One region of the Pseudonocardia kongjuensis genome, then DNA from elsewhere that is predicted to be linked to it. Evidence: riboswitches for the same ligand, from Rfam matches in the RefSeq annotation. Region 1 holds a riboswitch; each other region holds the start of a gene.
The links. Region 1 has a riboswitch for cobalamin ahead of metE (5-methyltetrahydropteroyltriglutamate--homocysteine S-methyltransferase). Riboswitches for the same ligand answer to the same signal wherever they lie in the genome.
Positions count from the first base shown of each region.

Region 2: another riboswitch for cobalamin. It lies ahead of cobN (cobaltochelatase subunit CobN); the one in region 1 lies ahead of metE (5-methyltetrahydropteroyltriglutamate--homocysteine S-methyltransferase).
Region 3: another riboswitch for cobalamin. It lies ahead of ABD160_RS04850 (hypothetical protein); the one in region 1 lies ahead of metE (5-methyltetrahydropteroyltriglutamate--homocysteine S-methyltransferase).

Region 1 is NZ_BAAAJK010000007.1:78,316-82,517, forward strand. Features, by position in the region: gene metE (5-methyltetrahydropteroyltriglutamate--homocysteine S-methyltransferase) at 1-1,473, opposite strand, end outside; cobalamin riboswitch at 1,660-1,868, opposite strand; gene mdo (NDMA-dependent methanol dehydrogenase) at 2,101-3,393, shown strand; gene ABD160_RS10660 (AAA family ATPase) at 3,527-4,202, shown strand, end outside.
Region 2 is NZ_BAAAJK010000027.1:17,124-21,325, forward strand. Features, by position in the region: gene cobN (cobaltochelatase subunit CobN) at 1-2,312, opposite strand, end outside; cobalamin riboswitch at 2,387-2,532, opposite strand; gene ABD160_RS21395 (PucR family transcriptional regulator ligand-binding domain-containing protein) at 2,593-4,179, opposite strand.
Region 3 is NZ_BAAAJK010000004.1:143,559-147,760, forward strand. Features, by position in the region: gene ABD160_RS04835 (TetR/AcrR family transcriptional regulator) at 1-317, shown strand, start outside; gene ABD160_RS04840 (MFS transporter) at 380-1,843, shown strand; gene ABD160_RS04845 (GDSL-type esterase/lipase family protein) at 1,843-2,556, shown strand; cobalamin riboswitch at 2,557-2,724, shown strand; gene ABD160_RS04850 (hypothetical protein) at 2,763-3,146, shown strand; gene ABD160_RS04855 (DNA polymerase IV) at 3,239-4,202, opposite strand, start outside.

The DNA of each region.
Region 1 (4,202 bases):
CTCGCCGTGCACCAGCACGTCCAGCCCGATCTCCTCCTGCAGCGCGACCACGCGGGCGATCTCCCGGCGCATCCGCCCGGTGTACTCGCCGGTGTCGATCCGGCCGCTGCGGTGCGCCGCCCGGTCGGTGCGGATCGCGGCGGTCTGCGGGAACGAGCCGATCGTGGTGGTCGGGACGTCGGGCAGGCCCAGCGCCTCGCGCTGCACCTTCGCCCGCACGTCGGCCGTGCCGCGCCGGTAGTGGTCGGCGCCCAGCTCGGCCAGCCGGGCCCGGACCGTCGCGTCCCGGCGGGCGGCCGCCGCGACCCGCTCCCGGGTCTCCCGCGCGGCGTCGAACTCGGCCGCGACCGAGGCCCGGCCGCCGTGCAGGGCGCGGCCGAGCAGCACCACCTCGTCGACCTTCTGCCGGGCGAAGGCGAGCATGTCGACGACGTCGCCGGTCAGCGACGCCTCCACGGACAGGTCGTAGGGGACGTGCAGCAGCGAGCACGACGTCGAGATCCCCACCCGGCCCGCGACGCCGGTCAGCCGCGACGCGGTGACCAGGGCGGCGTCCAGGTCGGTGCGCCACACGTTGCGCCCGTCGACGACGCCGGCCAGCACCAGCTTGCCGCCGATCCCCTCGACGCCGTCGATCCCGTCCAGATCGGACGCCCCGGTGACCAGGTCCAGGGCCAGGCCCTCGACCGCGGTCGAGGCGAGCACCGGCAGCGCCGGGCCGAGCTCACCGAAGTACGACGCGACCAGGATCTTCGGCCGGCGCGGCGCGGCCGCGAGCCGGTCGTAGGCCCGGCGCAGCGCGGCGATCTCGTCGTCGGAGCGGTCCGCGGCGAACGCCGGCTCGTCCAGCTGCACCCACTCGGCACCGGCGTCGGCCAGCTCGGCGAGCAGGTCCCGGTAGACCTCGACCAGCGGGCCGAGCAGGTCCAGCGGCCGGAACCCCTCGGGCGCACCCTCGGCGGGCTTCGAGAGCAGCAGCAGGGTCACCGGGCCGACCAGCACCGGGCGGGTCACGACGCCGGAGCGCAGCGCCTCCCGGAACTCCTCGAGCGCCGCGCGCGAGCCGGGCGCGAGCCGGGTCCCCGGGCCGATCTCGGGCACCAGGTAGTGGTAGTTCGTGTCGAACCACTTGGTCATCTCGCAGGCCGGCGCGCCGGTGCGGCCGCGGGCCATCGCGAACATCCGCTGCAGCGGGTCGGTGATGCCGGCGAAGCGCTCCGGGACGGCGCCGACGGCGAGCGCGGTGTCCAGGACGTGGTCGTAGAACGAGAACGTGTTGCCGGGGACCTGGTCCAGTCCCGCGTCCCGCAGCGTGGTCCAGGTGTCGCGGCGCAGTCCGGCCGCCACCTCGTGCAGCGCGGAGACGTCGGACCGGCCGGCCCAGAACGCCTCGGTCGCCCGCTTCAGCTCCCGGTGCGGCCCGATCCTGGGGTACCCCAGCACGGTGCTGCCGGTGGTGGACACGGATGACACAGGTTTCGCCATGGTCACAGCCCTCTCTCCTCGCGAGCGCGGTGGAGGACCCGTCACCGCCGGAGAGGGGCACGACGGCACGGTCCGGGCGGGTCCGCACCGGACGCGCGATGGCGCCGGCGGGCACGGTGGTCACCCGGTCGTCCGCTGGGCCCTCCCTCGAGGCCACGGATCCGCGCACGCCGGTCGGCGCGCGCACCGGCGGCAGGTATTCGGACTCGTGGGCGCCGTGCTCGTGCCTACCGGCCGTCGCTTCCCGGGTCGGTTCCCAGTGCTGATGACGACTGTCGTTCCCACTCACCGCTGCGGGGCAGTCCCGGATTCACACCGGGTTCCCTGTTGTCCCGTGCCGGCCCCCGCGGGGACCGGCACGAACCGTCGGCGGACCGACCATAACCCACCGGACGCGATCGGCGGACTGTTGCCTTCTCCTCACTGTTGCCATACTCTGGCAACACGTTCGCCCTCCCCGCTCGGGGTCGAGGGCGACCTATCCCTGCACCCCTCCGTTCAGACGGGTTTCCTGCCTGGTCTGCCGAGGAGTAATCGCGATCACCTCTGTGCCCGGGGCCACAACCGGTCCTAGCGTGCGGCTCGACCCATCCGCCTGCCGCAGAAAGGGCTGACATGCAGGTAGACGAGCTGCTCAAGCCGTTCCCCATCAAGGAGTTCCACCCGTTCCCCAGGGCGCTGCTGGGTCCCGGCTCGCACGAGCTCATCGGCCCGGAGGCCCTCAAGCTGGGCTTCAAGAAGACCCTGGTCATGACGTCCGGCCTGCGCGGCACCGACATCGTCCACAAGATCGTCGAGTCGATGAAGTACCACGGCCTCGAGGTCGTCGTGTACGACCAGGTCGAGTCGAACCCCAAGGACTACAACGTCATGGACGCTGTGGGCCTCTACCAGCAGAACAAGTGCGACTCGTTCGTCTCCATCGGCGGCGGCTCCTCGCACGACGCCTGCAAGGGCGCGCGCGTCTCGGTCGCCCACGACGGCCGCAACGTCAACGAGTTCGAGGGCTTCAACAAGTCCGAGAACCCGGCGAACCCGCCGCACATCGCGGTCTCGACGACGGCCGGCACCGGCTCCGAGACCTCCTGGGCGTACGTGATCACCGACACCACGACGGACCCGGACAACCCGCACAAGTACGTCGCGTTCGACGACGCCTCGGTCACCACCCTGGCGATCGACGACCCGGTGCTCTACTACGACTGCCCGATCGACTACACCGCGCAGTGCGGCTTCGACGTGCTCGCGCACGCCTCCGAGCCCTACGTGTCCCGGCTGAACTTCCAGCCGTCGCTGGGCAACGCGCTGCACGCCATCAAGCTGACCTCGCAGAGCCTGCGCCAGGCCGTGTGGAACGGCCAGGACCTGGCCGGCCGCGAGGGCATGATGTACGCGCAGTACATCGCCGCGCAGGCGTTCAACTCCGGTGGCCTGGGGATCATCCACTCGATCTCGCACGCGGTGTCGGCCTTCTACGACACCCACCACGGCCTGAACAACGCCATCGCGCTGCCGCGGGTGTGGGCGTTCAACATGCCGGTCGCCTACGAGCGGTTCGCCGACATCGCCGAGGCGATGGGCATCGACACCAGCGGCATGACCAAGCCGCAGGCCGCCGACGCCGCGCTCGCCGCGTCCATCCGGCTGCTGCGCGACGTGGGCATCCCGGAGAAGTTCGCCGACGTCAAGCAGGACACCTACTCGAAGAACCGGCTCGGGGTCGGCCCGACGAAGTTCTACGAGAACGCGCCGACCATCATCGGCGACGCGGCGGACGTCGACCGGATCACCAACCACGTCCTGGGTGACGCCTGCACCCCGGGTAACCCGAAGGAGTGCACCTTCGAGACCGTCCGCCCGGTCGTCGAGCACTCCATCAACGGCGACCTGGACGACCTGCTCACCTGATCGTCCGATCAGCCCGACCCGTTCGCGCCTGCGGGCCCACTCCGTGCGAGGTCATACTCGCCACGGGTGGGCCCGTCGGCTGCGCGGCCCGCCGCACCCACCTCCGGTGCGGCCTGTGAAGGAGATTCCCAGCGTGACTCCCGTTCCCGGCTCCACGAGCGCTGAGAGCCCCGTCCCGAACACGGCGCCGTTCGAGTCCGTCGACGAGGTCGTGGAGACCCTGCGCGAGCAGGGCTACATCGCCGACACCCGGCTCGCGACCACGGTCTTCCTGCTCACCCGGCTGGACAAGCCGCTGCTGCTGGAGGGGCCCGCCGGCGTCGGCAAGACCGAGCTGGCGAAGATGCTCGCGCTGGCCACCGGGCGCCGGCTGCTGCGGCTGCAGTGCTACGAGGGCCAGGACGAGACCAAGGCCCTCTACGAGTGGGACTACGGCAAGCAGCTCATGTACACCCAGATCCTGCGCGAGAAGATCGGGCAGGTCGTCGAGGACGCGCCGGACCTGGCGTCGGCCGTCGACCGGATCGGGTCGCAGGAGAGCGTCTTCTTCTCCGAGCGGTTCCTGGCGCCGCGCCCGCTGCTCGAGGCCATCCGCTCCGAGCAGCCGTGCGTGCTGCTGATCGACGAGGTCGACCGGGCCGACGAGGCGCTCGAGGCGGTGCTGCTGGAGACCCTGGGCGAGTACCAGATCTCGGTGCCCGAGGTCGGGACGTTCCTCGCGAAGCACCGCCCCTACGTGCTGCTGACCTCGAACAACACCCGGGACCTCGCGGCCGCGCTGAAGCGCCGCTGCCTGCACCTGTTCCTCG
Region 2 (4,202 bases), on a different contig from region 1:
AGCGCCGCCGCCGCAGCGGGCCGGACGGCCGTACCGGCAGCACCGCCAGTACCGCCAGTACCGCCAGTACCGGCGGTACCGCAGTGCTCGTCGACGATGTCGTCGACCGCTGCCGGATCCCAGTCCCGGGCCTCCATCCCGGCGACCAGCGCGCGGGCGACGGTCTCGACGGCGTCGGTGCGGGCCCCGGTCTCGGAACCGTCCTCGACCAGCCCGAGCGCCTGCCGCAGCCCGGGCACGGACTGCTCGCCGCCCCACATCTGCCGGGCCCGCAGCACGGCGAGCACCAGGTCGATCCGCTGCTCACCGGCCGGGGCGAGGGCGAGCACGTGCAGGCCGTCCCGGATCTGCACGTCCTTGATCTCGCAGAGCCAGCCGTCGACGTGCATCAGCATGTCGTCGAAGACGTCCTCGTCCGGGCGCTCCTCCAGGCCCAGGTCGTGGTGCATCTTCGCGGCCGTCATCAGCGTCCAGATCTGCTGGCGGATGGCGGGCAGCTTCGCCGGGTCGAGCGCGGAGATGTTGGCGTGCTCGTCGAGCAGCTGCTCCAGCCGGGCGATGTCGCCGTAGCTCTCGGCCCGGGCCATCGGCGGGATGAGGTGGTCGACCAGGGTGGCGTGCGCCCGGCGCTTGGCCTGGGTGCCCTCCCCCGGGTCGTTCACCAGGAACGGGTAGATCAGCGGCAGGTCGCCGAGCACGGCGTCGGTGCCGCAGGACGCCGACATGCCCAGCGTCTTGCCCGGCAGCCACTCCAGGTTCCCGTGCTTGCCGATGTGCACGATCGCGTGCGCGCCGAACCCGCCGTCGGACTCCGGCGCCGCCAGCCAGCGGTAGGCGGCCAGGTAGTGGTGCGACGGCGGCAGGTCCGGATCGTGGTAGATCGCGACCGGGTTCTCCCCGAACCCGCGCGGCGGCTGCACGATCAGCGTGACGTTCCCGCTGCGCAGCGCGGCGACGACGATGTGGTCGTCGTGCACGTACAGCTCGCCCGGCGGCTCGCCCCAGTGCTCGACGACGCCGTCGCGGAGGTCCTGCGGAAGCGTGTCGAACCAGCTGCGGTAGGTCGAGGCGGAGATCCGGATCGGGTTCCCGGCGAGCTTCTCCTCGGTGAGCCAGTCCGGGTCCTGCCCGCCGGCCTCGATCAGCGCGTGCATCAGCGCGTCGCCGTCGCCTGCCTCGACGCCCGGGAACCCGCCCGTCTCGTACCCGGCGGCGGCCATCGTGCGCAGCAGCGCGACCGTCGAGGCCGGGGTGTCCAGACCGACCGCGTTCCCGATCCGGGCGTGCTTGGTCGGGTACGCCGACAGCATCAGCACGATCTTCTTCTCGGCGTTCGGGATCCGGCCGAGGTTGGCGTGGTTCACCGCGATCCCGGCGACCCGGGCGGCCCGCTCGTGGTCCGGGACGTAGACGGACAGGCCGTCGTCGTCGGTCTCCTTGAACGAGAACGGGACGGTGATCAGCCGGCCGTCGAACTCGGGGACGGCGACCTGGGTGGCGACGTCGAGCGGGGACAGGCCGTCGTCGTTGGACTCCCAGGTCTCCCGGGACGAGGTCAGGCACAGGCCCTGCAGGATCGGCACGTCGAGCGCGGCGAGCTCGGTGACGTCCCACTCCTCGTCCTCGCCGCCGGCCTGCGCGGACGCCGGCTTGGTGCCGCCCGCGGCGAGCACCGTGACGACCATCGCGTCGGCGCCGCGCAGCGTGTCCAGCAGCCCGGCCGGGGCCTGGCGCAGCGAGGCGCACCAGATCGGCAGCGGTGTCGCGCCCTTCGCGGTGATCGCGTCGCAGAGCGCCTCGACGTACGCGGTGTTCCCGGCCAGGAACTGCGCCCGGTAGAAGAGCACCGCCACGGTGGGTCCGGTCCCGGCGCCGGTGTCGGTGCCGGGGCGGTCCAGCACGCCCCACTCGGGCAGCTCCACCGGCGGCGCGAAGCCCTCACCGGTCAGCAGCACCGTGTCGGACAGGAACGCGTGCAGCTGCCGCAGGTTCTCGGTGCCGCCCTGGGCCAGGTAGGTGTGCGCCTCCGCGGCGACGCCGGCGGGCACGGTGGAGAGCTCCATCATCTCCGCGTCCGGCGCCATCTCACCGCCCAGGCAGACCAGCGGCGTGGACCGGGCCCGCAGCAGGTCCAGGCCCTCCTCGAAGTAGCGGTAGCCGCCGAGCACCCGGACGACGACGATGTCGGCCGCGTCGGCCATCGCGGCCAGCTCGTCGAGCAGCACCCGGTTCGGGTTCGCGAGGCGGTAGTCCGCCCCGCCGGCACGGGCGGAGAGCAGGTCGGTGTCCGAGGTGGACAGGAGCAGGATCACCGGGCGGTCCCGGTGCGGGGCGTGCGGGCGCGCGTCATCGGCGTACCTTCCTCGGGATCCTCGTCCCGGACGGAGGTGGCGCGGCGGATGGGGCCAGTGTCTGGCTGCCCCGGCGGTCCACGAGGGTCCGCCGGGATCACAGTGGCGGGACCGCGCCGGACTCGCACCGGCTTCCTGATCCCACCCGCCGTCTTCGGTTGTCCGATCACCTTCCGCAACGGGCCGGTCCCCCGTCAAGGAACCGTGCACCGCCGTGGCGCTCGGCACCCGGTGCCGCCGGTCACCCGGCACCCTCGGTCCGGTCCCCCCGGCCCGGCCCGCCGACGGCCCGGCCGAGGTCGCGGGCGCGCAGCGCCAGCCACAGCTCGTGCCGGTCCTGCGCGGTGTCCAGCCGCCGCCCGGTGACCTGCTCGGCGGCCGCGATCCGGTTCCGGACGGTGTGCCGGTGCACGCCGAGCGCGGACGCGGCGGCCGCCCAGTGCCCGTTGTGTTCCAGGTGCGCGGCGATCGCCCGCAGCAGCTCCGGGCCCCGCGGGTCGGCGTCCAGCGGGCCGAGCACGGCGTCGGCGAAGGCCCGCAACCGGTCGTGGTCGAGCAGGGCGAGCAGCATCCGGCTGGACGCCACGTCGTCGGCGTGCGCGGGCCGCCCGGTCAGCCGGGCCACCGGGAGCGCGGAGCGGGCCTGCCGCAGCGACACCGCGAGCGCCCCCGGCCGGACGGCGATGCCGATCCCGGCCGGCCGGCGGGCGGCGAGCGCGGCCAGCACCGCCACCAGGTCGACCGACTCGGCGACCGCCAGCTCGACGGTGCCGTCGGCCTCCCCCGGCTCCGGCGCGGTCGTGCGGACCAGCGCGTCGGGCAGCACCGCGGCCAGATCGGCGGCCAGCTCCTCGGGGCGCGGCGCCGCGACCACGGCGGCGCGCAGCCGGGTCTCCGGCAGGCCGGCGGCGGCGAGCCTGCGGCCGGCGCCGTCGTCGTCGACGACGCCGCGGTCCAGCGCGGCCAGCAGCCGGGCCCGGCCGCGGCGGGCGGCGGCGTCCAGGCCGAGCCGGCGTTCCAGCTCCAGCGACAGCAGCGACACCAGGTCGCCGGTGACCTGGTTGGAGTGCGGCCCGGCGGCCGGCCCGTCGATCAGCAGCAACGCCCGGATCCGCCGCGAACCCAGCGGATGGACCTCCCGGCGGCGGCCGTCGGCGACCTCGACGGCGGCGCCCAGCAGGCCCTGCCCGCGCACCTCCCCGATCGTCGTCGCGAGCCCGGCGGCCAGTTCCACGGCCCCCTCGACGGGTGCCGCGGCCAGCACCCGGCCGAGCAGGTCCACCACCACGCCGGTGCGCCCGGTCGCGCCGGCGTGCGCGGCCAGCACCGCCTCGATGCCGCCCGGCGAGACCGCCGCGGCGGTCAGCGCGCGCTGGGTGCGCAGCGCCCACTGCAGCCGGGCCCGCTCGGCCGCGTCCCGGTGCGCGAACACCGCCTTGGTGACGGCGATGAACGGCACCCCGTCGGGCACCGAGAGCAGCGGCAGCCCGGCCCGGCGGGCCGCGGTGACCAGCGCCGGCGGGGTGCTGCGGTGCGGCAGGTCGGAGCCCAGGCCGACGCCGAGCGCGACCACGCCGTGCGCGCGCAGGTGCCGGGCGTAGCGGGTGAGGCCGTCGACGTCGGCGGACAGCAGGAACCCGACGGTCAGCAGCAGCTCGCCGCCCTGCAGCCAGCCGCCCGGCTCGGCCAGCTCGGACACCGCGGCGGCGACCACGATCCGATCGAGATCGCCGTCGTCGATCGACTCCCGGCCCAGCCGCAGCTCCGGGTCGCCGAGCAGCTCACGCAGCGGCACCCCACCGGGCGGGATCGACACCATGGCGAACATGATCTCCGAGGATTCGACGTTCT
Region 3 (4,202 bases), on a different contig from region 1:
GCGGCCAGGTCGCCGACGATCCGGAGCTGTTCGCGACGTTCCTGGTGCTGGTGCGTGAGCAGAGCGGGGTGGTCGACGCGCACGTCGCCGAGCTGCGACGGCAGATCGCGGGCATCCTGGCCGACGGCGCCGCCGACGGGTCCCTGGCACCCGGCCCCGACCTCACCGGCACCGCCGCGGCCGTGCTGAACGCGGTCACCCGGTTCCACCATCCCGCGCACGCCGCGGCCTGGGAGCGGGACAGCGCCGAGGCCGACTTCGCCTCGCTGCGCGCGCTCGTGCTGGACGCGCTGCGACCCGCCCGGAGCGACGGCTGAGCGCCCGCCGGGCCCGCCGGCGCGGCGCCCACCCGACGACCACGAACGAGAAGGAGCACACCGTGCAGAGGGTGCGGACGCGGGCCTCGGACCCGGCAGGCCCGGCCGATCCGGCGCGCCGACCGGCCGACCGGCGCTGGCTGGTGCTCGCCGTGCTCGGCACGGCGCAGCTGATGGTCGTGCTGGACAACACGATCGTCAACGTCGCGCTGCCGTCCGCGCAGGCCGATCTCGGGTTCGGCAGCGCCGACCGGGTGTGGGTGGTCACCGCCTACGCACTCGCCTTCGGCTGCCTGCTGCTGCTCGGCGGGCGACTGTCCGACCTGCTCGGCCGCCGCCGGGCGTTCCTGATCGGCCTGGTCGGGTTCGCCGCGGCCTCGGCCGCCGGCGGGGCCGCGACCGGGCTCGGCACCCTCGTCACGGCCCGGATCGTGCAGGGCGTGTTCGCGGCGCTGCTCGCGCCGACGGTGCTCTCCCTGATCAGCGAGACCTTCCCCAGCGGCCGGGAACGGGCCCGGGCGTTCGGCGTGGTCAGCGCGGTCGTCGGCTCCGGCGCCGCGACCGGGCTGGTGCTCGGCGGCGTGCTGACCGAGTTCCTCAGCTGGCGCTGGACGCTGTACGTCAACGTCGTCGTCGGGAGCGTGGTGCTGGCCGCCGCGCTGTGGCTGCTGCCCCGGCGCACCGGCGGCGGCTCCCGGACCCCGATCGACGTCCCCGGCGCGCTGCTGGTGGTCGGCGCGCTGTCCGGGATCGTGCTCGGGCTCGCCCGGGCCGGGACGGCGGGCTGGGCCGCGCCGACGGTGATCGTGCCGCTGGTCGCGGGCGTGCTGCTGCTCGGCGGGTTCGTGCTGCGCCAGCACCTGGCCCGGCACCCGCTGCTCCCGCTGACCGTGCTGCGCGACCGCAGGCGGGCCGGCGCCTACCTGAGCCGGTTCGTCGCCTCGGTCGCCAACTTCGCCGTCGTCTTCTTCATGACGTTCTTCCTGCAGGACCAGCTCGGTCTCTCCCCGCTGTGGGCCGGCGCGGCGATCGTCCCGATGATCCTCGGCATCGTGACCGGCTCCAACCTGGCCGGTGTGCTGCTCATCGAGCGGCTCGGGGCGCGCGGGGTGACCTCGCTCGGGCTCGCCGTGTCCGGTGCCGCGCTGGCCGTGCTCGCCCTGATCGACACCGGGACCGGCTACGCCACCGGGCTGCTGCCCGCGCTGATCGTGTTCGGCGTCGGCCAGGGCATGACCTCCAGCACCTCGATGAGCAGCGCCACCCGCGACCTGCCCGCCGACCAGGTCGGGGTCGCCTCGGCCACCACCAACGTCATGCAGCAGCTCGGCGGTTCGCTCGGCACGGCGGCGCTGTCCACCGTCGCCGCGACGGTCGCCGTCGCCGCCGGTGGCGGGGCGGAGGCCACCGTGCAGGGCTACGCCGCGGCGTTCACGGTCGCGTCCGGGCTGTCCCTGGTGACCGCGCTGGTCTGCCTGCTGGTGATCCCGCCCGGGCGCAGGCCGGCGCCGGAGCCCCGGCCGTGATGACCGCGCCCGGCACCTCCCGGGTGCTGTGCTTCGGCGACTCCAACACCTACGGGATCGTGCCGGGGGAGCGGGCCAGGTACGCCGCCGGCGTCCGCTGGCCGGGGGTGCTGCAGCAGCTGCTCGGCGCCGGTCACGACGTCGTCGAGGAGGGGCTCCCCGGGCGCACCACCGATCTCGAGGACACGATCCTCGGCCGGCCCGGCCGCGCCGGGCTCGGCTACTTCACCGCCTGCGTGGACAGCCACCTGCCGCTGGACGTGATCGTCCTGATGCTCGGCACGAACGACCTGCGGACCCGCTACGCCCGCACCCCGGACGACGTCGCCCGCGCGCTCGGCCGCTACCTGGACCATCCGGCCGGGTCCGCGGCGGCGCTCGGGCTGCCGGTGCCGCGGTTCGTGGTCGTCGCGCCGCCGCCGATGGACGGGACCGCCGAGCGGTTCGTCGCGTCGATGCCCGCCCCGGGGGTCTACGACGCGGCCTCGGCCGCCGCGTCACGACGGCTCGCCGGGCCGCTGCGCGCGCTGGCGGCCGCCGGTGGTCACGCGTTCCTCGATGCGGCCCCGATCACCCGGACCGGGATCGACGGCTGCCATCTCGACGCGGACTCGCACCGGCGGCTGGCCGGGGCGCTGGCCCCGGTGGTGCGGGACCTCGCCGCCGGACAGGCGTCACCGTCACCCGTTGTTGACCCCCCGACCGGCTCGTGATGGGCTGACCCGGACGACGGTGCAGGAAGCCGGTGCGAGTCCGGCGCGGTCCCGCCACTGTCACCGGGGAGCGCTCCCCACCCCGCAGCCACTGCCCGGCGAGGGTGGGAAGGCGGGGGAGCGCGTCGATCCGGGAGCCAGGAGACTGGCCGTCGTCGCAGGAGTTCCCACTGTTGAGGGCGCGGACCCTCGAGGAGGACATTGCGATGAGCGTCGACCCGCTCCCCACCCTGGTCGTTCTCGGCACCGAGCCGGCCGGTGAGTCGGCCGGGCACGGGCTGGAGGGCCTGCTCGCGGACGCCGACACCGTCTTCACGTTCCCCCGCGGGCCGGAGTCGGTGGCCCTGTTCTACGCCGAGGCGTGGCGGGTCGAACGGATCTCCCCGCGCGACGCGGTCGGCCGGATCACCGCCTGGGCCGCGGACCACCCGGCCGGCAACGGGGTGCTGCTGGTGGCGGGCGAGCCCGCCGCCGACGTCGCGCTGGGCGCGGTGCTCGACGGCCTCGCCCGCACCGCACCCGGACTCGGGATCCGGGTCGCCGCGGGCACCCGGGTCGCCCCGCCGCACCGGAGCCCGCTGATCGGCTGAGCCCTGGTCAGCTGAGCGCTGGTCGGCTGAGCGTTGATGGGCGGAGCCCGCTTATCGGCTGGGTCGGATCGGTGGGGCCCGGTCCGGCCGGTTCAGCCGGCCGGCCGCCAGCTCAGGAGCGGATCGGCGCGGGTCAGCTGCGGATCGGCGGCGTCCAGCGTGCGGGTGCGGCCCGGCCCGGTCAGCGCGGTCTCGAACCGGACGGTGACCCGGCCGTGCCCGGCGCCCTGCACCCAGCCGTGGCCGTGCTCGGGATGGCCGACGTCGTCACCGGCCCGCCACGGCCGGTCGTCGCCGGGCGGCTCCCCGGGAGCCGCCCGGCCGGCCGGCTCCTCCCCGGGCACCGCCGGGTACCCCGCCGGTTCCTCGACCGCCACCGGCGTGCCCATCCGCCCGGCCGCAGCGCCGCCCGGGGCCGCGGTGCCGGGTCCGGCGCCGTCCGGGGCTGTGGTGCCGGGTCGTCCCGCGCCGCCCGGGGCTGTGGTGCCCGGTCCGGCGCCGCCCGGGGCCGCTGTGCCGGGGGCCTCGCCGCCCGGGGCCGCCGTGCCCGTTCCCGCGCCGTCCGGGTCCACCGGGGCCGCGCGCCACCCCTGTGCCGAGGGCACCGCGTCGAACAGGGCCAGCGGCGGCTCCTCGCCGAAGCCCGACACCGACACCCCGAGCAGCCGCACCCCGCCCTCGCCGACGGCGGTGTCGGCGAGCCGGCGGGCCACCGCGACCAGCGTGGCGAGGTCCCGGCTGGGGAACGGCGTCGTCTCCGACCGGGTGTGGGTGACGAAGTCGCCGGTGCGCGCCTTGACGGTGACGGTGCGCGCGGCCCGGCCGTCGGCGACCAGCCTGCGGTGCACCGCCACGCAGATCGACTCGACGGCGGCGTGCACCGCGGACATCGCGGTCAGGTCGGTGTCGAAGGTGGTCTCGGCGCTGATCTGCTTGGCCGCGCCGCGCGGGGCGACCGGCCGGTCGTCGATCCCGCGGGCCAGGCGGTGCAGCTCGGTGCCCATCGCCGTGCCCAGCACCCCGGTGACCTCCCGGCCGTCCATCGCGGCGAGCTGG